One region of the Sulfobacillus sp. TH-112 genome, then DNA from elsewhere that is predicted to be linked to it. Evidence: riboswitches for the same ligand, from Rfam matches in the RefSeq annotation. Region 1 holds a riboswitch; each other region holds the start of a gene.

Region 1 (5,724 bases):
TACTCTGCAACTTCTGCTGCAAATCACCTAACCGCGCTTCTTCCTTGGATAGGTCGTCAATTTGCGATTGCAGACCTGCAATTTGACTAGACATGCTTTGCTTACGCGTCAAGGCTTCTTGCGCTAAATCATCCCGTCCCGCTTTCACTGCATCCCGCGCATTGGCATCCTGCTGATTCATCGAGTCTTGAATGCGAGATGCCTGTAATTCGAGTCGCTTCTTCGACGTCACAACCTCCGCAATACCCTTGCGAATGTTCTGCAGTTGCTCAACTTGCTTCTGATATGAATATTCCAAAGTCTCCCGCGGATCCTCGGCTTTATCCAACACCGTGTTCACCTTGGATTTGAATATCGTAGAAACTCGCGCCATCAATCCCATGAAAAGCCTCCTCTCTCTATCCATAGTATATTCCCGAAGAAAAATCCTTGTCAAAAGCCCCATTCCAAAAGACGTCGTCGACGCTGTCAGAATCACACCACTCTTTAATGTCCCAAGCTATCCCCGCTATGATCGATCGGAGTACAGGATCGCGTCCTCGAAGGCTTCCTTGGCTTCCTTGCTTGCTGCAATAAACGATGTAAACAAGGGATGCGGTCGGTTCGGGCGCGACTGAAACTCTGGATGAAACTGAGTCCCAATAAACCAGGGATGATCCACTAACTCGATTATTTCTACCAGGCGGTTATCAGGAGACAGTCCCGATAACACCACCCCCACCTCTTGCAATGCAGTGCGGTAGGCATTATTCACCTCAAACCGATGCCGATGTCTCTCAAAGATGAGCGGCTCCTGATACACAGATTGAACCTTGGTGCCCGGCGTCAGTGCGCACGGATAACTGCCTAAGCGCATCGTGCCACCTAAATCTTCTACCGTTTGTTGTTCTGGCATGAGATCAATCACCGGATACGGTGTATCCGCCATAAATTCCGTGGAGTTGGCCTCACGTAGGCCGGCCCGATGACGGGCAATTTCTATCACTGCGGCCTGCATTCCCATACAGATACCGAAGAATGGGATGCTATGGGTGCGAGCATACTCAATCGCCAGGATTTTTCCTTCCACGCCGCGATAACCAAAACCGCCGGGAATCAAAATGCCGTCCACGCCGGTTAGCCATGCCTGGACTCCGTTGGCTTCAATATCCTCCGAATCAACCCAACGGATGTCCACTTTCACCTGGTTGGCAATCCCGCCGTGCGTCAAAGCCTCGACCACACTTAAATAGGCATCATGGAGTGCCACATATTTTCCGACCACCGCTATCTCCACGCGACCCTCGATGTGAGCTGCCCGATCGACCAGTGCCGCCCATTCATCAAGCTGTTTCGACCCACAGGCGGTGAGGCCTAAACGATTGACCACAATGTCATCCAACCCCTCATCGGCCAGCATCAGAGGCAGCTGGTAAATGGAATCAGCATCGACATTTTGCACGACCGCACGCCTATCCACGTCACACATTAGCGCAATCTTATCGCGCATCTCGCGCGACAATGGCTTCTGCGTACGACATACTATGACATCCGGTTGAATACCGATGGAACGCAGCTCTTTCACTGAATGTTGGGTGGGCTTGGTCTTGGCTTCTCCTGCCGCACTTAAAAAAGGAACCAAGGTCACATGAACATACATAACTGACTCTCGCCCGATATCGGAGCGCATCTGACGGATAGCTTCCAAAAAGGGCAAACTTTCAATATCCCCGACAGTGCCGCCAATCTCCACAATGACGACGTCTGCTCCACTAGATTCTGCCACTCGATGGATTCTCTCTTTAATGGCATTAGTGATGTGCGGAATCACCTGCACGGTGCCGCCAAGAAAATCCCCTCGCCGCTCCTTACTGATGGTCGACCAATAAATACGCCCCGTGGTTACGTTGTTGGCTTGCGAGAGGTTAATATCCATGAACCGTTCATAGTGTCCCAAATCCAAGTCGGTTTCTGCACCATCTTGCGTGACAAAGACTTCGCCGTGTTGCAAAGGAGACATGGTACCCGGGTCCACATTGATGTAGGGATCTAATTTCAGAGCAGTGACCCGGATACCCCGCGTTTTCAAAATTCTTCCTAACGACGCGGCCGTAATCCCTTTCCCGAGCGATGACACCACCCCGCCCGTAATAAACACATACTTCGCCATCGTGGTTCCTCCTATTCAACTCAATACCCGGGTTCTACTATTTGCGCACCGAAGAGACGACATTAAATGGAGAAGGAGTCCGAACGGAGTTAACCGTCGTCCTCCTCGATGTCTTCTGCATCATCGTCATCGTAACTCGCACGATCCCTTCCTGATGCAGTCGCTCGCCCAGGCGATTTAGGCTGCCACTCCTTCAGTCCCCACGATGACCCCCCGCGATATTGAAAGCGGGAGTCCAAGTTAATATCGGTATAAATTCTAGAGGCTACTTTGGGCTCCCGATCAACGCCCAACTGCATTAGCGTCTCATCCAGCAAGTCTTGCACATCCATTGGCTGTCCTTGCGCCTTAAGCACTGCATAGGCGGCGTCCGTTGCTCTCATCGGTCATCCCATCCTCCGGAAAGTTTCCCAAGTATTATACCACTCTTGGCTCCTTTGTCTTACGCGAATTGGTCTCAATTTGTAAATTCCATTGTCCCACCTTCAGTTTTCCCCTATTTTCGCAAAAATTCTCCCTTATTTGTTGATCGATTGATGTTATGCGCCGTAAACTAATGCCATATTCAATATGCCGAATCCTTGATAGTCAAGGTACGGGGGATCCTAAAGCAACGTCTTTAGGTGGTGAATCCGATCCTGTGCGGTCGGTAGGGGGCTCCTTCTCCCCCGAACCACGGGTTATCCGCTACTAACCTCGGAGGCAGTAACGAGAAGGAAGGACGTATCACTGTTGTTCAAATTTAATCGAAAAATGTTGCCCGTTTTGGCTGGCACAGCTTTGCTGTCGATGTCACTTTTGTCGCAAACGGTCCAAGCCCAAGTCAAGACGGTCCACAATTTCCAAGCCACCCAGGGTCTTAAGACACAGCCTGTAAAGACCATGAGTGCCTTAGAAGATGTTGGATATGCAAGCGCAAGTGCTTCAGACTCATGGGAAGCTGCTCCGGCCGCCTATCCAGCAGGTTATTTGCACGAAGGGGACACCGGTCCCCAAGTTGTCACATTACAAACCGACCTGACGGATTTAGGTTATTCACCCGATGGCATTGATGGCATCTTTGGCCCTGATACCTTGGCCGCCGTACAAGCCTTTCAACGGGCACAAGGATTACCGTCTTATGGTCTCGTGGGCGCGTTAACCTGGAATGCGTTAAACCAGGCCTTATCCAGTTCCTCGATCACCAATGCCCAAGACCAGGTCAATCGTGGCAACGTATCTATTTCGGGATCGGCACTTGCAGGACTTGCCCTCCAATACCAGGGTTATGCCTATGTGTGGGGCGGAGATAGTCCCTCGACAGGATTTGATTGCTCAGGCTTTGTTCAGTGGTTATATGGTCAGTTTGGGGTGTCATTGCCTCATTCGTCTTATGCCCAATGGAACGATGGAACCCATGTCAGCTATGATCAACTGCAGCCCGGGGATATTATCTTTTTCACCACCGAAGGCGTCTTTGCTAACCATGTTGGTATCTACCTTGGCAACGGAGAATTTATTTCTGCCGCGACGCCCAGTCAAGGGGTCGTGGTTCAGAGCTTGAGTGAACCGTATTTCGCCGACAACTATGATGGCGCAGTACAGATATTCCCCAGTAACTAAGAGGAGGATGGAATGTATGAGAGACCGCTGGCGCCCCTGGTGTAAAAGGTGCTCATCGACCCTCTCTCCGACTCTCCTTCTCTCCCCGACACCCGGACTACGGTCCGGGTGTCTTCTTTATTTCCCAGCTACTCGGTGATCGAGAAGGATAACGACCACTTACTCGGGAGGTTTTAGCATATGGTACACACGAAGACGCAAGCCATACAAAAATCCGAACCAGTCTCGACTCAAAAGACTCGTCTATCAACAACACATCATCGCGCGAATCCCTTGGGCATCGGCCGATTATTAATCATGGTGCTCACGATAGCGTTACTCGGTCTGGGGCAAGGGATTTGGTGGTGGAGTGGTCTCGTTCTTTTGGTGCTGATTCTTTTGGCCGTCAGTCGTCAAGGACATGTTTTTGGCACCGCTTGGTCGTCGTGTGCCATGCTTCTGGCATTAACGTTTTGGCATCAACATATTATTCCGGATTGGGCCAGTATTGTGATCCTCGCTGCCGGCATGACGCAATTTGGGCTCAGTTTACTTCGTAATCCTCAGGATTCTTATCGCCCGTGAAATTGAGGACGTCGCTTGCCAAGAAATGCTTGAAGACCTTCGAGGGCATCGCTCGTCATCATGATGCGATGCATCGCCTGGGTTTCTCGTGCTTGACCGCCATCTCGATTATCGGCCATGAGGCCTTTTATTTCTGCCAATGCTAGCGGCGGTAAGCTCGCTAAACGATCAGCCACATTCAGGGCGACATCCAGCAATATGCGTGGCTCTACCACTTGATGTACCAATCCTAGCGCGAGCGCTTCCTCGGCATCCACAGAATCGCCGGTGAGAACCATCCTCTTGGCTTGAGACTGTCCAATCAGTCGCGGAAGACGCCAGGTTCCTCCCCAGCCGGGAATAATCCCTAAGTTCACCTCGGGCTGCCCAAAACGTGCACTTCTGGACGCGATGCGAATGTCTGTGGCCATCGCCATTTCATTGCCTCCTCCATAGGCGATGCCGTTAATGGCAGAAACCATCGGAAGACGCCCGGTTTCAAACTTCTGGTAAAGCTCGGCCCCTAAACTGATAAAATCCGCTACACTGCCGCCAAGTTTCATCACACTATTTAGGTCTGCGCCTGCGGCAAATGCCGGACCGGAACCCGTAATCACCACCGCTCGAATGTCCATGTTGCCTGCCGCCTCGGTCCATAAGTCCTGAAGCTCACGCAGGACTTCAAGACTAATCGCGTTGACCGGTGGATTTTGTATTGTCCACACTAAGACGCGATCCATTCTCTTCTCATTGACCGCACTCACCTTAAGTCCCTCCTCGATTGCGATGGCTACTCCTCAGACGCCGAGTACTGCAGATATCCGCGACCGGTCTTCACTCCCAAGTCGCCCTGTGCTACAAGAGTTTTCAGCGATTCGGGGGGACGAAACCGCTCACCGACGGAATTTTCAAGCTCCGTCAATTCGGCAAGCACGGTATCCAGTCCTCGCGTGTCGGCCCACTGAAACGGTCCGGTCGCGAGACCCGCTCCTGCACGCATCGCCACATCAATATCTTCAATACTGGCCATTTTCTCCTCATAAAGTCGCACACTCTCTAAAAACGTAGCCAAACTAAACCGCTGCAATAACTGCTGTTCTAGTGATTCATCCATGTTAAAAACACCCCCATGCTAATTAACGGTACGAATAAAAGCCTTGACCGCTCTTTAGTCCCAAATGGCCGTCATTAACCAACGCCTGCAGTTGCGGCCCCGGATTAAACCTGTCGCCATAGGCCTGAGTCAAGGTCTGGGCCACCTCAAGCGCCACATCCAGTCCTAACGCGTCGGCTAACACAAATGGGCCCATCGGAGCGAGCTTAGCGCGCATGACCGCTTGGTCGATGTCCGCATAGGGAATGCCCGTCTCATCCTGAAACCTCAGCACTTCAGCCATCGACGCCATCAGCACACGATTGACGACAAACCC
Region 2 (5,724 bases), on a different contig from region 1:
GGAAATAATGGTGGAATCTTGATTCATAAAGATATCAATCCGATCACCTTGGATGGCTCCCCCTGTATCGTCGGCTTGTCCCAGAAACCCTTGTGACGGGAGGAAGTTGTCTTGATATCCGGTCACATAGACGAGGCTCTTCAACGGTATCACACTCGGATCGACCGCAATCATTCCGTCTTCTAGTGGTGCGCCGAAGTAATCCGTCGGGCCGTAGGGGTAATTATCTGCCAAGCTCGGTCCATATGAGGTAGCAATCATATGATAGGCGGCGACGACTTGATGCCCATCAATGGTGCTGACGGACGGCGTGAATTCCCCTTGCGGACCCGATGAACTGGAAGGTTCGTCAACCGGCGTGCCACCAGTAGGGAACGACTCGGGAAGCGATAATTGCTCAGCCGATCCCGATCCCACAGATTGGCTCTGGTTGCTATTGGCTGATGTCGCACTCAGCGCATGACTTCCTGGTGTATAGGGAGTTAGTTGGAATCCTGCCAAAATGTCTTGCCAGGTTGTGGCATTGACTACTCCCGTGGAGGAGAGTCCGCTTTGCGACTGAAAGGACTTTACACCCGCCTCAGTAAGCGGTCCGAAAATCCCATCGACGGGTCCTGATGAGATTCCGAGATCATTGAGGTCGGCTTGAAGAGTCATGACCCAGTGGCCCGTATCACCCTGAAAGAGGGTATGTTGCATCGCAGGATGCAGAGATTGAAGTGCTGCCGTGGTCGTACTGGCAGCCTGAACACTTCCTATGGACGGAGCGGCGAATAAGCTCATGGATCCTAAAAATGCTGCACCTAGTATCATCGTTTTCACGTAATATATCCCCCTCGAAATTTGCCTCCGAGGTTAGCTGACGGATTCGGACGCGAGAGTACGCCCTACGAGCACAAGCTCGATTCACCCCTAACCCTTGGGTTCCCCGGATTCCTTTGCGGAATTAGGCGTTATGGAAGTCGGAACATTAGAGAGTGTACCGAGTGATCGAGGGCGTCGTCAGATCGTAAAACCGCGCTCCCCCGACCATACGACCTCATAGGCCATGTCAGGGGAGCCGGATGCTCGTCCATACGGAGAATCGGAGCGGTCTGCTATTGTCTAACTGAAGAGCCAACTTTTGACTGATCTCTTGACAGACAAAAGAATGGCTGCACTTCCTATCATTACGGCTCTTGCGCCATAGCCGTCCCACCGTTTGCCTGAAGGCGATGCTCTATCGTCGAAAATGGTGACCTACAAATTGGAAATACTAGTGCGATGATTCTCCGTGTTGGTCGCTCGGCGCCACGGATGGCGCTTCACCAAACGCTGCTTGTATCAGTTTAATGGGCAGACGAACCATCCCCTCCATCGCCCACATGGCTTCATCCGCACTTTGAGCCATGGCTCCCTGGCGCCCTTCTAATTGCCGACGCACCATGCGAAAGGGCGACGCCACCATGGTATCCACATACCAGAGTTCCTGGCGTACCGCTTGGTTGATGGTGCTGGGAGTGCCCATAGAGGGCTTGGGGTGCTTACGCGGAGACTTGACCGAATATTTTTTTTCCTCTTTTTGATGTCCTTCCTTTTGATGTCCTTCCTTTTGATGGCCTTCTTTCTGATGGTCTTCCATAGATGATCCCTCCGCGGCTAGAGTGCCTCATGGCAGGTCATGCTATACAAGAATCTCATGCAAGCTTTCTCGACTCGCGACATATGATAAACGATTGACTGAATATGACCTACCCCATTCGGCGTTCAATTGAGGAGTTGACACGTTTGCTAAGAGAAATGCTGAAATCAAAAATCCATCGGGCCACCGTCACCGAGTCCAATCTCAATTACGTCGGCAGTCTGACACTCGGTCATCAACTTGCTCTGGCTGCCGATATTTTGCCTCACGAATTTGTGCACATCACCAACATTAATACCGGGACGCATTGGGTCACCTATGTCATCCAAGATAACGACCACCCAGGTTCACTATGTCTCAACGGAACGGCTGCACGACATTTTCATCCCGGCGACTTAGTGATTATTATGGCCTATGGTTACTTTAGCCCCGAAGAAGTGCGTAGCGGACTTCATCCACGCCTCGTCTATGTTGACCAACAAAACCATATCTCAAAAGTCATGGCGGGCGAAAAGCCCTATACCCTGGACATGGGCGAGTGATTTCGAGTGGCCTTGGAGAAAATACGCTCTGGACAGCGAAGTCTGACACAGCGGAGGCTATGTCTATGGCAATTGTCGAAGTCAAAGTGGTTCCCGTGGGCACCGACGAAGCCAGCATCTCGAGTTATATTCAGGACTGCTTTGAGATTGCCGAGTCAGCCATTGGGGTGGAAAGCGTGCTGACCCCTACCGCGACCCTGTTAGAAGGCGACTTACAGGACATTCTTCCCGTCGTGGAAGCGATGCACCAGTCGCCCTTCTATAGCGGCGTGGACCGCGTCATTACGACAGTCACGATTGACGATCGCGTCGATAAACCACTCGACATGGATAGCATGGTGGAAGCTGTGTTAACTGACGAGAATCTGTTGGAGTTCTAACCTGTCCCGGGACTGTTCCTCACAGAACAGTCCCGTTCTTGATAACCTATGACACCGATTCAACCATTCCTTGCTGTAGCAAAAACATCTTATGGTAGAGGCCTTGATGGGCTAAAAGCTCTTGATGCGTGCCGCGCTCCACCACTTCGCCGTGATGCAGCACTAAGATGAGGTCCGCATCTTGAATGGTGGATAATCGGTGGGCAATGGCAATGGTAGTCCGGCCATGTCGCATCTTCTCAAGAGCGGCTTGTATTTTCTCTTCCGTCTCGGTGTCGACGCTGGCGGTCGCCTCATCCAGTACCAAAATGACCGGTTCCCGCACCATAGTCCGGGCGAAGGACAACAGTTGACGCTGTCCGGTGGAGAGTGTGGCCCCGCGCTCTCCAATGGGTGCGTGATATCCTCCCGGTATCTTATCGATGAAGGTGTCCGCTTGCACAAATCGAGCCGCCGCTTGCACGGCATCCGAAGAGATATCCTCGTCCCCAAGGCGAATGTTCGACTCAATGTCTCCCACAAATAAAAACGGGTCTTGCAATACCAGCCCCATCTTGTGACGAATCTCGGCTTCAGAAAAAGATTTTAAGTCCTGCCCATCGATGAGAATCCGGCCCCGGTCGACAGGATAAAAGCGTAGCAATAAGTTTACCGTGGAACTCTTGCCGCTACCGGTGTGTCCTACAATAGCGACGGTCTGACCGGGTTCGGCCGTGAAACTCACGTGTTTCAAGATGTCGGTTTTGCCATCATACGAAAAAGACACGTCTTGAAACTCAATGCGGCCGCGGGAGATCTCGGCGCTGCCATCGCCTTCCATTGCTGGACGCCGCGATGGATTATCGAGAATCTGAAATACTCGGTGGCTTGACACCATCGCCTGCTGAAAAAAGTTTAACCGTTGCAACATGCTGTTGACGGGTTCAAAAAATCGGCTCAAATAGCTGACAAATGCATACAGTACCCCAATGTTGACTGCCGTATGAAAAGATAGCAGGCCAAAATATCCGAGCACCAGGATTAACGCCAACAGATAAATTACATCCATCAAGGGACGCAACAATAGCCCATTAATTTGCGTGTTCTTAAAGCGCGCCTTGCGATAGGCTTCGTTGACCTCGCCAAACTCTCTTCGAAGACGCGGCTCTTGGCGCATCACCTGAACGATCCCCATTCCCTGCAAAGACTCGTTCAGCTTAGCGTTTAATAACGATAGCCGTTGGCGCGCTAAGTGAAAGACCGGGCTACTAACCCGTTGATACACCCACATCACCAAGATAATAATCGGAAAAAGCACCAAACAATAGAGCGCTAATCGCACATCCAGAGCAAACATCGCAATCATGACGCCCGTCAGCATGGTCACGTTCTGAACAAAGGTGGAGAGCACGGTCATGAACATATCTAAAATGGCTTGAGTGTCGTTGGTAATGCGTGATACCAACACTCCAACAGGCGTTTGATCAAAAAACGAGAGAGCCAGTTCTTGGATTCGATCAAACAGGTCGACCCGAAGGCGCTGGATAATATCGAGCGCTAATAATTGAAACAACAACAGTTGCAATACGGTAAAGGCGGATGTCAGGACCACCAATAATAAATATGCCGCGCCCAATTCGATTAATTGGCCCTTAGGAAAATGACGTGGAATCAGATACCGATCCAAAAATACTTTCACCAAGATCGGCTGTAGCACGTCTGCAGCCGTGGCCAACAGCAGAATCACCAAGGATAGTGCCACACGGCCCTTATGATAGAGCATGTAGCGCATGAGGCGCCAGAAGGTGCCTCGTTGTGGCAACGATAAAGGAGTATCTAAAGATTCCAGACTCATTCCGCCGTCCCCCCTTGTTCAACCAATGTCTCGAGTTGCTGTCGGCGGTACATGTCGAAGTATCGCCCTCCGATATCCAGCAACTGCTGATGACTGCCGCGCTCTTTAATTTGCCCGCCTTCAAGCACCACAATCTGGTCGGCATGTTCCACAGCGCTGAGGCGGTGCGTCGAAATAATGGTGGTGCGATTCTGACGATGGGCCTTCAGCGCCCCTAAAATCGCCTTTTCTGTCCGTGCGTCCACCGCTGACAAGGTGTCATCGAGCAGCAATATTTCGGCGTCAGCAATAAGGGCTCGCGCGATGGAGACCCGTTGCTTTTGACCTCCGGACAGTGTCACCCCACGTTCCCCCACGATGGTGTCATATCCCTCTGGAAACCGCAGAATGTCCTCGTGAATAGAGGCAATCGTCGCGACGCGTTCAATGTCTTCCGTGGTGGCATCAGGGGTCTGAAACCCAATATTTTCTTTAATAGAGAGCGAAAACAAAAAGTCATCTTGCGGCGCGTAAGCTATCGCATGACGGAGCGCATGCAAACGATAGACATAAATCGACTCGCCACCAATAGTGATATCGCCCTCCGTGACATCAAACTCACGCAACAAGAGTCGCATGAGCGTGGTCTTTCCGGTGCCAGTTCTTCCCACAATGCCCAGTGTGGTCCCTTGGGGCACGTCTAAATAAATATTTTTTAACACCGGCCCATCGCTTTCAGGATAGCGAAATTCTGAAATAGCAAATCGAATATTCCCTGTCGGGACCTCTAAAAGCGCGTCCTCACGTTCATTGACTGTAGGCGCGATATGGAGCAAGGTTTGTACCCGGTCATACGATGCACTACCGCGCTCCACTGTGTTAAATAAAAATCCGAAAGCGAGCATCGGCCAGATTAATTGACCCAAATATAAGGTAAATGTAGTGAGGCTTCCGAGGTCCATACTGCCATGGACCACAAAATATCCACCAAACGCGACCGCAAGAAAATAGGAAAACCCGATGATGACCGAAATGGTCGGATCAAAGAGCGAATCAATCTTGGCCACAGCTACATTTTTATTCACCACATCTTGCGAGAGCGCGACAAAGGCTTTTCGCTCCGCTGCTTCTTGGCCAAACGCCCGCACCACACGAACTCCCGATATGTATTCTTGGACACGGTCATTGATATCGGAAAATGCCGCTTGCGCCAACCCAAAGCGCTCGTGCAGCATCTGCCCGTAACGCGAGACCGCATACGCCATCAGTGGCAGTGGCAAAAGACTAATGACCGTTAACTTCCAACTAATTGTAATCGCCATGGTGGCGACCACGACGGTACCGGTGGTGATGGAATCCACCAATGTC
Region 3 (5,724 bases), on a different contig from region 1:
AAGTCGAATGCTCTCTTCTTGTCCGCGGAACTCCGTGCGACGGTGAACCAGTATCACCTGATCCGCATAGGGGGCAACCGCGAGCGTCCAGTCAAGCGCTGTATCTCCCCCGCCCACCACCATCACGCGACGGTGGTGAAAGTATTCGAGTGGCGGAACAAAATAGTGTACGCCATGCCCCTCAAGGGACTCGGCTTCAGGAGCGGTAAGCCGTCGCGGAACAAACGCGCCAATGCCTACGGTAATCAGGAGGACCCGGGCATAGAGGACCTCTTGGTCGGTTTCGACCTGGTAATAGAGTGAGTCACTGGTGGTCACGGGAGCGATATGGATCACGGAGTGCCCGAGTTTTACGGTGGGAGAGAAATGCATCGACTGCTCGATGAGGCGATTGGCGAGGTCTTTTCCCGTGATTCCGTAGAAGCCTGCCACATCATAAATGGGTTTCTCGGGATAAAGGGCATACAGTTGCCCCCCTAAAGCAGTAAGACTCTCGATCATGGTGACCGACAAACCATGAAGTTTTGCCATGGTGGCTCCAAAGAGACCTACTGGGCCGCCACCAATGATAATCATATCCTCAATCTGCAATCTGGTCCCTCCTGCCACGTAATCAATTTATGATAACAAAAGTACCGAATTTGCGCGAGGCGTACTGGAAATGTCTGACGCCCTCTATGAGAGCCAAATGAAGAGGCCAATGAACGCATGCTTAGCCTCTCGGAACGGCGCGATCCCAAACCGATGCTAAGGTAATGCCGCCGAGAATCAGCATACAACCCAGCCATTCGAACAACGTTATAGATGACTTAAGCCAAATTAGTGATATGACAAGTGCGGTCGGAAGTTCTACTGATGCCAGAATTGCGGTCAGCGTGTCACCGAGCTTGGGCGCACTCAAATACAGTAAACCTAGGGGAAGAACGAGACTAAAAATGCCCGCGACGCTCCCGTACCCGACAGTTTGGGACCAGTTCTGGGTGAAGAGGTGGCTAGGGTTGTGATAAAAGAGGAAGACCGTCAGGGCGGCAATCACGATCGTCAGGAACGCGCTATTCAACACAGGGGTATCCGACGCAATGCGGGCTTGCCAGAACAAGGTGAAGGCATAACTCACTCCGGCACCGAGCCCTTCGATCATCCCGAGGGTGGTCAACGGGCCGTGAAACTGCTCACTTAACGCTAGGATGGTGCCGATGACGATGAGTGCGATAGCTGCGACCTCAATAAGACTGGGACGTCGTCTCGACGCTAACCATCCCATCACGGGAAGCATCCACGAGAATTGAAATAGAAGCAGGACCGCCATAGCTGGGGGAAGATGCTTTAACGATTGATAATAGCAAATGGTAGTAGCGGCACTGGAGACTCCTACGGCCAAAAGGGGCCAGACGAGGTGTGCGCGTAGGCGCATGGGTGGAGACTTCATCAGATATCGTGCGACGACCAGAAACAGTAAGGCGGCCGGATACTGTAGCATGCTCAGGGAGGACGTTGCCACGCCGGAGCGCACAGCTTGTTTGACAAGGGGAGTCACTAGGCCATAACTGGCTCCCGCACAGAGAACCGACAAGATGTGCACTTTGGGTGTTTGCGCCACGAGCCGATCGCCGATCCTTCCTGATGATGTCATGCCTGCCCTCACTGTATCATATCTGTTTGTCGTTCGACCGGACTTCCGTGTGGTGGTGGATTTTGGGACAGGTCCTAGATTATGAGAAAACACCCTGCATTTCGATAATCCTCCATTTAATATCACGCCAAGGCAGCCTACCCGCTCCCTGGGCATCTGACAAAGTCCGCACTCTTTTCTACCATAACTACGCCAAATTGTTTAAGAATGACAACCGGGGGAACCGGTCTGTGGGGTGAATCGTGTGATCACGTAGGGCCTACCTCTCGTTGCCCGAACCCGTCAGCTAACCCCGGAGGCACAACTTTGAGAGAGGGGTTACTTCATGCGTATAACATCAAAAATTGCCGTGTTGAGTACGGTCGGCATTGCGAGTGCCGGATTATTGAGCGGAGCAACGTTTGCCGCGACGCCCAGCACCACCAGTCTCGAGGCGATCCATCCTGCCATGCAACAGTCCTTACAAATCGGTTCGCAGGGGCATTGGGTCTGCACCCTACAAGCTGATTTGAACCTTCTGGGGTATTCTGCGGGTCCTATGGATGGAATTTTTGGTCCGCGGACGGAGCGAGGGCTGGTGGCGTTTGAACAAGCTCATGCTCTTCCCGACAGTGTAGCTACCACCCCGGTCATCTGGCAGGATATCCTTGCGGGGTTTGATATTGTGCCTGCCGCGCCAGAGTCTTCTCCGACAACGGCCCAGACTTTGGCCAATACCCACCCAGCAATGCGCCAAGTGCTCACGATTGGTTCGACCGGGCACTGGGTGATGACCCTACAGGCTAACTTGGAAGACTTAGGATATCTGCCTGAGGGATCAGACACGGGATACTTCAACGCGGCCACCGAGACGGCACTCAAGGCCTTTCAAAAGGCCACTGGATTGGCTGAAACCGGGGTGACATCGGAGGTCACTTGGCAGCAGATGTTATCGGGATTTAAGCTGGTACCACCAATCAGTGGGACTACCGCACCAACACTGGCAAGTGGGACAAGCACCACAGGGTCGACGTCCACCTCGGGCAATACCAGTTCGAGTATTAATAATGGACAAAGTGGCCCGACCTTGCCCGAGGCCTTTCCCGAGCCCAATGATCCGGTGAGCGAGCCTTCGTTGAATAGTCCGTCCGACGGCGTGACGGGGGAATTCACCTCATCCATCAAGACTATCGACGGTCGCCCGGTATTGCATGCCTATCATATGGTTGCCACCTCCTATGGTCCTAGTTTGGCCGATAACTACCCCTATGGACCGGTGGACGCCTTTGGACAGCCGTTGGAAGACGGGATGATTGCCGTTGACCCGTCGGTTATTCCATTACACAGTGTACTGTATGTGACGGGCTATCATGATAATTACTTGCCATCAGGGGGCTTTATGGGAGAAGCTCTCGATACCGGGGGCGCTATCCAAGGGGATCGCGTAGACCTCTTTATTAACGCCGATCCTACCGTGATTTCGGATTTTGGGGTGCAGCAGGTTACCGTCTATACTTTGGGGAATTAGCGAGCAATGCCTTGGTCCAACCGAGTGGGATGGCGCGAATTATTTGGCCATCCCGCTCTTCATATCGTAGAATAGAGTTGCTTAGGTATGAGTTCGGAGATGGAGGCCACGGCATGTATTCACCATTAGCAAATCGTTTGGACTTATTGGTGCAAAGGTATCGCGAAGCCATCTTAACCCATCGTATTCAAGTGGGGGCCACTCTGGTGGTCGAAGAGGAGGCCAGAGCGCTCGGGGTGCCGACGCATGTTGTCCGTAATGCGTTTCAACACCTGGCGGGGATAGGTCTGGTAGAACTGCAATCCGGGGGACGGGCAGTGGTGCACGCCAATAATATTCAATCTCTTCAAGCGTTGGAATTTGGCCATACGCGGCGGCGCGCATAGCCCCTGCGGAAAATTGCCATGGCTCTTAAGTCCCGTCAGCGCGATGGCTTAAGCGCAGTGGCGGGAGCGGCGTGACTAACATCACTAGATGACCTGCGAGAGGGCTCTCATGGCCCTCTTTTATGCAGGTTTGGTCTGTATGGGCCCGTTCCTTCTTACTTTGCGGTCCTCGCTCTGGACAAACACGGCTCCCGGTTTACGGGGCGCGACCACAAAAGGACATGACAATCGACGGCCTTATCGAGGTGTCTCTCGTATTGATCCCATCCGGGATAGGACACCGACGGCTATTCCTGTTGGCCAGCCAGCTCTGAGTGCCTCGATGGAAAATTCTCTATAAACTAATCCTTTGGCAGGAGAACGCTGTCTGAGTCGCGAAATGAGTGGGCAAACATTGCGAAGGGGGACACAGATGTTTGCCGAGTCGATTGCTAATCGTCACTCTGACGTTCAAGGATCCATGCTGTTATCAGAGATCTTGCCGAAACTGGCCGATCATCCCGGACTGATGGTAGTTGAAGAAGGAAAAATCCTCGGAGGAATTTCTCGTGGCGAATTATTCCGCACCTTCGGAGAGTATTGGATGAATGAAGGTCCGGCATCGCGTGAAATTATGGAGACACCGGTGCGCAATTTTGTGCGTGAAGTGCCAATTTTAGCTAATGGTACTCCTGTGGAAGTAGCGATTGACCTACTTGTTGACGGGGCACCTTTGGTGATTGTCGAAGATCGCCGTAATCAACCATACGGCGTCATTTCGTGGATCGAGGTGAATCAATATCTACGGGAGATTACCGGATTAAACGACCGTGATTCCGTGCGTTTTTCATTAGCTCTCTTGGATATTCCTGGGCAGTTGGCTCGGGTTGCAGAGGTGGTGGGTCGTGCCGGGGCCAACATCACCGCAATAACCGTGTCTGATCCCAAAGTGCTCAATTGGGTTCATGTGGTGCTGAGGGTAGACAGAGAACATGCGGATATCGCGAGACTGGCTCTGCAACGGGCCGGAATCGATATTGTCACCGAGCATCAAGGACGAGTCGGATAGGGAACAAGAAATGCCCCCGAGGGATACCATCCTCGGGGGTATGATTTAGTCGTTGAGTGCTTGTAATAAATCGTCCCATAAATCATCTACGTGTTCTAGGCCCACCGACAAGCGGATGAGGTCGGCAGAGGCGCCCGCCAACACTTGCTCTTCGTCACTCAATTGTTGATGGGTGGTGGAGGCGGGATGAATGGCCATCGAGCGTGCATCACCGACGTTAGCCACGATGAGCCAAAGCTGCAGCCGGTCCATCACTCGGAGCGCTCTTTCTTTTCCGCCATTAACCCCAAAATTCACTATCGTTCCATAGCAGCCATTCGCAAGGTAGCGGTTCGCCAATTGATGGTTGGCGTCATGCGGTAATCCGGGATAATGGACGAAGGTTACTTGCGAATGGGCCACGAGCCGTTCGGCCAAAATTTTGGCGGTTTGAGATTCCTGCGTGATGCGCACCGGAAGAGTTTCAAGACCTTGTAAGATGTAATAGGCGTTCGTCGGTGAGATGGCAGCACCGGTGTCTCGCAACACTTTCACCCGAAGTCGCGTAAGGTATGCGGCTTCATTGAGGGTGGAAAAAACTAATCCATGATAGCTCGGATCGGGATGTGTGTATTGTGGGAAGCGGGGGCTATTAAAGTCAAATTTTCCCGCGTCCACCACGATGCCTCCCATGGCGTTACCGTGGCCGCTAACCGACTTGGTTAAGGAATGCACCACAATGTCAGCTCCATGGACTATGGGTCTTTCGAGATAAGGGGTCGAAAAGGTATTATCCACAATCAAGGGCACCTCGTGACGGTGCGCCAACGATGCCCACGCTTCAAGGTCGGTAATGTTGATGCGGGGATTCCCCACTGACTCGACAAAGACCGCTCTGGTGTTGTCCGTAAAGAAAGCATCTGCCTCTTGCAGATGATCATCTGCCAAAAACCTCACCGTGATGCCGTAGTCACTGAGGGTGGAGCTAAATAGCGTCCAAGTTCCTCCATAGAGAGAAGTGGAAGCTATGATTTCGTCACCGGCTTTGGCGAGGTTGAGAATAGCGGCAGTGATGGCTGCCATTCCGCTCGCGAAAGCTACTGCGCCGATTCCGCCTTCCAATTGAGCTATGCGCTGTTCTAGGACATCAGTGGTGGGATTCATAATGCGC
Region 4 (5,724 bases), on a different contig from region 1:
TGGCATATGAATGCCTCAACCAGTGGGGACTAATATTGCGATGCAACGCACTTTTGAGCAATGTGGCTTTGACAATGCGACGCACACTCCGAGTCGTAAGCCGGCCGCCTCGAGCATTTAAAAAGAGAGCTTTAGTCTTTCTATGTAACAGTTTGGGGCGCGCCACCTCAAGATACTGAGTGAGCGCCTGCACCGCGTAGCGGCCAATCGGCACGATACGCTCTTTGCGCCCCTTGCCCAGCGCACGCACCGTCGCGTCGCCAAAGGCGATGGCCTCGACATCTAAATCGACCACCTCTTGGCTGCGCAATCCCCCGCTATACATGAGTTCGATGAGTGCCCAGTTGCGAATCCCCAAGGGCCCTGCATCGCGCATCGCGGCCTCGATAAAAGTGGCCATTTCGTCAATCGTCAAGACACGCGGCAAGCCGCGCCGAAAGCGCGGCGCCAACACCCGCTTGGCCGGGTTCATGGCCACGCGATTCTCTCGCTCCAAATAGCGAAAGAAGCTGCGAATGACCGCCAGCTTCCGTGCCACACTGCGCGCCGACAAGCCGCGCGCCCCTTCTTGCAAGAGATAGTGACGAATCTGCTTAGCATCGATACGATCGATCGGCATGCGGAGCTCTTCCATAAAGGCCACTAAGTCCGTCTCATAGGCCCTCAGCGTGTGTGGAGAACAGTTATCGACCGCATCCAAATAGCGTAGATACTCAGTCACGTCCGGGAATGTCGCCTTAGGCATGATCGCGAACCTGCAATGCGGCGAGATCGTTCATTGCCGCCAAGGCCCGTTGTCGCAACCACTCACGACGCTGACGCTTCTCCTTTAAGGCGCGAATATCGTCAGGCAGGTCAAACAGCCCAAAGGTCGCATTCATCGGTTGGAAACTCTCTGGATCGGCATGACTCACGTAATGAAAAAGTGCGCCCATCATGCTCTCTCGAGGGAGAATGAGCGGTTCTTGATCCTGAAGATAGCGAACCGCATTCATCGCGGCCAGAATCCCCGAAGCCGCGGACTCGACATAGCCCTCGACCCCAATCATCTGCCCCGCAAGCCACAAGTCCTCCCGACGCCGGACTGCTAAAGATGCATCCAGTATCTTAGGGCTTTTCAAATAGGTATTGCGGTGCATCACTCCATAGCGAGCATATTCCGCCTGGTGCAGTGCTGGCACCAACTGCAAGACCCGCTTTTGCTCTCCCCACCGCAAATTGGTCTGAAATCCCACCAATGACCAAAGCGACCCAGCCGCGTTGTCTCGGCGTAATTGCACCACGGCATAAGGACGGCGTCCGTCTTCAAAGGGGTTTTTTAATCCCATGGGCTTCATCGGTCCAAAAAGCGGGGTCCTCTTGCCACGTCGCGCTAACTCCTCGATCGGTAAGCAGCCTTCAAAAAACGCCACATCCTCAAAATCATGGCGTTCATGCTGCTCCGCTTGCACCAAGTTCTCGTAAAATATTTCGTACTCGGCTTTGGTTAAGGGACAGTTAATATAGTCATCGCTTCCCTCACGAGATCCATAGAAGGCATGGTCCATATCAATCGACTCGCCAAAGACAATCGGTGCTGCGGCATCGAAGAACGAGAGCGGACTATCGCCCAGAGTGTCAATGAGACTCTGACTTAACGACTCATGAGTCAAGGGACCGGTCGCAATAATGGTCGGCCCATCCGGCACCTGTTGGACCACTTCCCGGTGAATGGTCACCAAAGGATGCGCCTCAATAGCGCGCGTGACTCCTTCGCTAAAGACATCACGATCCACCGCGAGCGCCGAACCAGCATCCACTTGCGCTTCGCGTCCGGCCTTCAGAATCAGTGAATCAAAGAGCCGCATTTCGTCTTTGAGTAAGGCAGCCGGGGACAGACCGACATCTCCGCCGAAGGAGTTTGAACAGACCAGTTCAGCCAAACGCTCGGTATGATGCGCAGGCGTCATGGTCACGGGCCGCATCTCATAGAGATCGACCGCAATACCCCGCGAGGCCACCTGATAGGCCGCCTCGGAGCCTGCGAGACCACCGCCCACGATGGTCACACGGTTATTGAGCTTCTTCTTCAAAGCCACATCCCTCCTTCAAACACACCAAGGTTTCCTGACGTCCTTTCTTCTTGGTTGCCATAGAGGTTCCACAGCGCGGACATTTGTTCTCCGTCGGCCGCCACCAGGTGACAAAATCACATTCAGGGTAGGCGCGGCAACCATAAAAGGTCCGTCCTCGCTTACTGCGTCGAGCCACCAAGTCTGCTCCGCATTTTGGACAGAAAGCACCGGTCTTCTCCACAATCGCCTCGGTATTGGTACATTCGGGGTATCCGGAACATGCCAAAAACTTACCAAATCGACCATATTTCACGACCATAGGTCGCCCACACACAGAGCACACTTCATCCGTGACATCGTTGGGCATATCCACCTTTTCGATTTCCTCATCCGCACGAGCTAACTCTTCGGCAAATGACTGATAGAACTCGCGCAATACTTGTTGCCAAACTAGGTCCGCATCCTCCACGCGATCCAACTGATCTTCGATAGCTGCGGTGAACGAAATGTTCACAATCTCAGGAAAGTAGTTTTTCAGGAGATCCACCACCACCCGGCCAAGCTCTGTGGGTGTCAGCCGCTTTTGTTCCCGCCGGACGTAGTCGCGCTGCAACAACGTATCGATAATCGGAGCATAGGTCGAGGGACGACCAATACCAAGTTCCTCGAGCGTCTTCACCAGACTCGCCTCAGTATATCGCGGTGGCGGTTCAGTAAAGTGTTGGGTGGACTCGATGGTCTCGATCGAAAGCCGTGACCCTTCAGTTAAGAGCGGCAGTGCCCCATCGTTCTCGGCATTCTCTTCACCCTCTTCACGGGTGTCTTGATAAAGCACCGAAAACCCAGGGAACTTCACAACCGATCCGTGAGCCCGAAAGGCATGTGCTCCCTGAATGAGTTCCACCGTGGTCGCATCATACACCAATGGCGCCATTTGGCTGGCCACAAAACGCTCCCAGATCAGTCGGTATAAGCGTAGCTGGTCCCGTGCCAAAGAGCCTTTCAATTGGTCAGGATGACGCATCACGACCGTGGGTCGAATGGCCTCGTGGGCATCCTGCACCCCCGGTCTTTCCTTTTGGGGACGTTTCGGGACGTCACTTCCTTTAAAGAACGGCGTTCCGTAGGTACTTTCCACATACGCCTTGGCATCTCCCACGGCCACGTCCGAAACACGGGTGGAGTCCGTGCGAATGTAGGTCACAAGTCCTACTGTCCCTTCCCCTTTCACCTCAAGTCCTTCATACAATTGTTGCGCGAGACTCATGGTACGCTTTACCGAAAACCCGAGACGCCGTGAGGCCTCCTGCTGCAATGTGGATGTCGTAAATGGGAGGGACGGAAAGCGACGACGCTCCCGGGTCTTCACCGACCGAACTTCGACGTCCATTCCCACTTGCACTTGCTCCAGGACCGCCCCTTGATCAAGCACGGTGAGACGACCCTTTTCGCCTAATGGGCCAACATACTGAGCAGCAATCGCCGGTTGGCTATTGGCGGTTAATTCCACTGTAAAATATTCTTCCGGACGAAAAGCTTCAATGTCCAGTTCCCGATCGACCAAAATCTTCAGTGCGGCTGACTGCACTCGACCCGCGGACAGTCCGGGACGTACCTTGCGCCACAGCAACGGAGATAGTTGGTACCCCACCACGCGGTCGAGTACCCGCCTCGCCTGCTGGGCATCCACCAAGTTCATATCCACCGGTCGGGCCGAGCGAATCGCTTCAGTCACCGCATCTTTCGTAATCTCGTGGAATTCAATTCTACGAGCATCCTCCGGCTTAATCCCTAGTGTTTCCCCCAGATGCCAAGCAATGGCCTCGCCCTCGCGGTCCGGGTCGGTTGCTAAATACACGCGATCGGTCTTTTTGGCCGCGTCCTTCAATTCTTTCACTAATGGACCTTTGCCGCGGATGGTAATATAGCGCGGCTGAAAATCTTTTTCGACATCAACACCAAACTGACTCTTTGGCAAGTCACGTACGTGCCCCATCGATGCCTTCACCTGATACCGACTTCCTAGAAATCGGCTGATGGTTTTGGCCTTGGCCGGAGATTCTACAATAATCAAGGGCTTTGGCTTTGCCAACCTGCCACCTCCCGTTCGTAAGCGTACCTATACTATCGCATTATGCCACGGATATCCAGAAAAGGCCCTCCCCATAAAATCGCCCATTATTTCCCTGACGCTTTTTTCCATGCATCCCAAATATTTAGTGTGACGGACATATTATGGCAAAAAGCGACGTGCGAAGGTGGTGATGACCGCTCACTCAATCCCATCGCTCATGACATGTCGACAAGATCCCCCTATAATCGATACGACTCCTTATGCCGAATCATGGAAATTCCATGTACGGGGGATAAAGGGACCTGTCCCTTGGTGAATCGTGTCTACACGTAGGGCTCCTTCTGCCCGAACCATGAACTAACCTCGGAGGCAAATCGCGAAGGAAGGGGAGCCCCTATTTGAATATACGCTCGATTGGCGTAGCCAGCGGTGCTTTAGTGGCTGCAGCCTTGTGTTTGTCCCCGCTTACCACGGTCCAGACGGTCGCTCAAGGATCTCCGACGGCACCTCATCATCAATTGATCGATAGCGCGCACGCGAGCTCCTCACTGTCTTTTGAGGCCGCACACAGCGCCACCTATCGGGTGCAATCAGGAAACACCTTAGCAGGAATCGCCAGCCAATTTCACACCACCTGGGAAACGCTAGCTTCGATGAACCACTTAGCGAATCCCAACGTGCTTCGCATCGGCGAAGTCCTCTCTGTGCCTGGTGGACAAACCACGCTTGCAGCCAATGAACCGGCTACAGCCAAGGCGTCGTCCGCAGTGCGCCGATATACGGTTGAAGCGGGCAATACCTTGGCCGGGATTGCCGCCATGTTTCATACTACATGGCCCATCCTCGCCCAACTGAATCATCTGTCGAATCCCAACAATATTGCGGTCGGCGAAGTCTTGATCCTGCCCGGCAGTTCTTCGGCCATCGCAAGTGGATCCAATAGCGTCTCACTACCTATGCAAGATGCTCCAAGCTCCGTCGGTGCAGCCATCGTATCCACCGCGCTGAAATACCTCGGGGTGCCTTACGTATTTGGTGACGAGAATCCTGCAACCGGCTTTGACTGTTCGGGTCTGGTACAGTATGTACTGGCTCAAAACGGTATCAGTATTGGGCGTACCACTTGGGAGCAGTATGATGAAGTGACCCATGTGTCAAAAGCCAATCTCGAACCCGGCGACCTGGTATTCTTTCAAACCTATGCTCCCGGAGCGTCTCACGTAGGAATTTATATTGGCTCGGATCCCGCCATGGGATATTCGGCGGCATTTATTGATGCCCCGGAACCGGGTCAAGGAGTCCAGATACAGAATCTTAACGACCCGTTCTATGTATCCCATTACTATGGAGCGGGAACGGTAAACTAAACTCTAGATCAGCGGCGGGGCCTTCGGGCTCCGCCTTTTTTCGACATATTTTTTATGTGACACGGACACCTTAGCGGGAGAAGCGCTACTGCCCGATTAAAGGAGAATCCGATGCAAAATCGCCGCCGTCACCATCGTCATCGACCCCAGATACTATCGATTCGCAGAGTCACGGGGGCGGTGTTGTCTCTAACCGCTTTCACCAGTATTCTGGGTGTCGGCCTGCTGA

Evidence for each region. Region 1 has a riboswitch for cyclic di-AMP ahead of ACOJWD_RS15160 (C40 family peptidase). Riboswitches for the same ligand answer to the same signal wherever they lie in the genome.
Region 2: linked by a shared signal. The riboswitch ahead of ACOJWD_RS13965 (peptidoglycan-binding protein) and the one ahead of ACOJWD_RS15160 (C40 family peptidase) in region 1 are both predicted to bind cyclic di-AMP.
Region 3: linked by a shared signal. The riboswitch ahead of ACOJWD_RS06220 (peptidoglycan-binding protein) and the one ahead of ACOJWD_RS15160 (C40 family peptidase) in region 1 are both predicted to bind cyclic di-AMP.
Region 4: linked by a shared signal. The riboswitch ahead of ACOJWD_RS09575 (LysM peptidoglycan-binding domain-containing protein) and the one ahead of ACOJWD_RS15160 (C40 family peptidase) in region 1 are both predicted to bind cyclic di-AMP.

What each region holds. Positions count from the first base shown of each region.
Region 1 is NZ_JBYCKN010000204.1:3,228-8,951, forward strand. Features, by position in the region: gene ACOJWD_RS15145 (PspA/IM30 family protein) at 1-382, opposite strand, end outside; gene pyrG (CTP synthase) at 509-2,149, opposite strand; gene rpoE (DNA-directed RNA polymerase subunit delta) at 2,239-2,532, opposite strand; cyclic di-AMP (ydaO/yuaA leader) riboswitch at 2,711-2,869, shown strand; gene ACOJWD_RS15160 (C40 family peptidase) at 2,882-3,751, shown strand; gene ACOJWD_RS15165 (hypothetical protein) at 3,932-4,315, shown strand; gene ACOJWD_RS15170 (enoyl-CoA hydratase/isomerase family protein) at 4,303-5,058, opposite strand; gene ACOJWD_RS15175 (3-hydroxyacyl-CoA dehydrogenase family protein) at 5,085-5,408, opposite strand; gene ACOJWD_RS15180 (3-hydroxyacyl-CoA dehydrogenase family protein) at 5,431-5,724, opposite strand, start outside.
Region 2 is NZ_JBYCKN010000189.1:7-5,730, forward strand. Features, by position in the region: partial or broken gene ACOJWD_RS13965 (peptidoglycan-binding protein) at 1-813, opposite strand, end outside; cyclic di-AMP (ydaO/yuaA leader) riboswitch at 829-963, opposite strand; gene ACOJWD_RS13970 (hypothetical protein) at 1,256-1,621, opposite strand; gene panD (aspartate 1-decarboxylase) at 1,768-2,163, shown strand; gene ACOJWD_RS13980 (MTH1187 family thiamine-binding protein) at 2,229-2,543, shown strand; gene ACOJWD_RS13985 (ABC transporter ATP-binding protein) at 2,590-4,377, opposite strand; gene ACOJWD_RS13990 (ABC transporter transmembrane domain-containing protein) at 4,374-5,724, opposite strand, start outside.
Region 3 is NZ_JBYCKN010000096.1:552-6,275, reverse strand. Features, by position in the region: gene ACOJWD_RS06230 (NAD(P)/FAD-dependent oxidoreductase) at 1-591, opposite strand, end outside; gene ACOJWD_RS06225 (EamA family transporter) at 713-1,633, opposite strand; cyclic di-AMP (ydaO/yuaA leader) riboswitch at 1,814-1,949, shown strand; gene ACOJWD_RS06220 (peptidoglycan-binding protein) at 1,959-3,140, shown strand; gene ACOJWD_RS06215 (GntR family transcriptional regulator) at 3,254-3,526, shown strand; gene ACOJWD_RS06210 (hypothetical protein) at 3,939-4,574, shown strand; gene ACOJWD_RS06205 (O-acetylhomoserine aminocarboxypropyltransferase/cysteine synthase family protein) at 4,620-5,724, opposite strand, start outside.
Region 4 is NZ_JBYCKN010000134.1:21,676-27,399, reverse strand. Features, by position in the region: gene ACOJWD_RS09590 (tyrosine recombinase) at 1-721, opposite strand, end outside; gene trmFO (methylenetetrahydrofolate--tRNA-(uracil(54)-C(5))-methyltransferase (FADH(2)-oxidizing) TrmFO) at 738-2,072, opposite strand; gene topA (type I DNA topoisomerase) at 2,053-4,146, opposite strand; cyclic di-AMP (ydaO/yuaA leader) riboswitch at 4,380-4,515, shown strand; gene ACOJWD_RS09575 (LysM peptidoglycan-binding domain-containing protein) at 4,527-5,495, shown strand; gene ACOJWD_RS09570 (transglycosylase domain-containing protein) at 5,607-5,724, shown strand, end outside.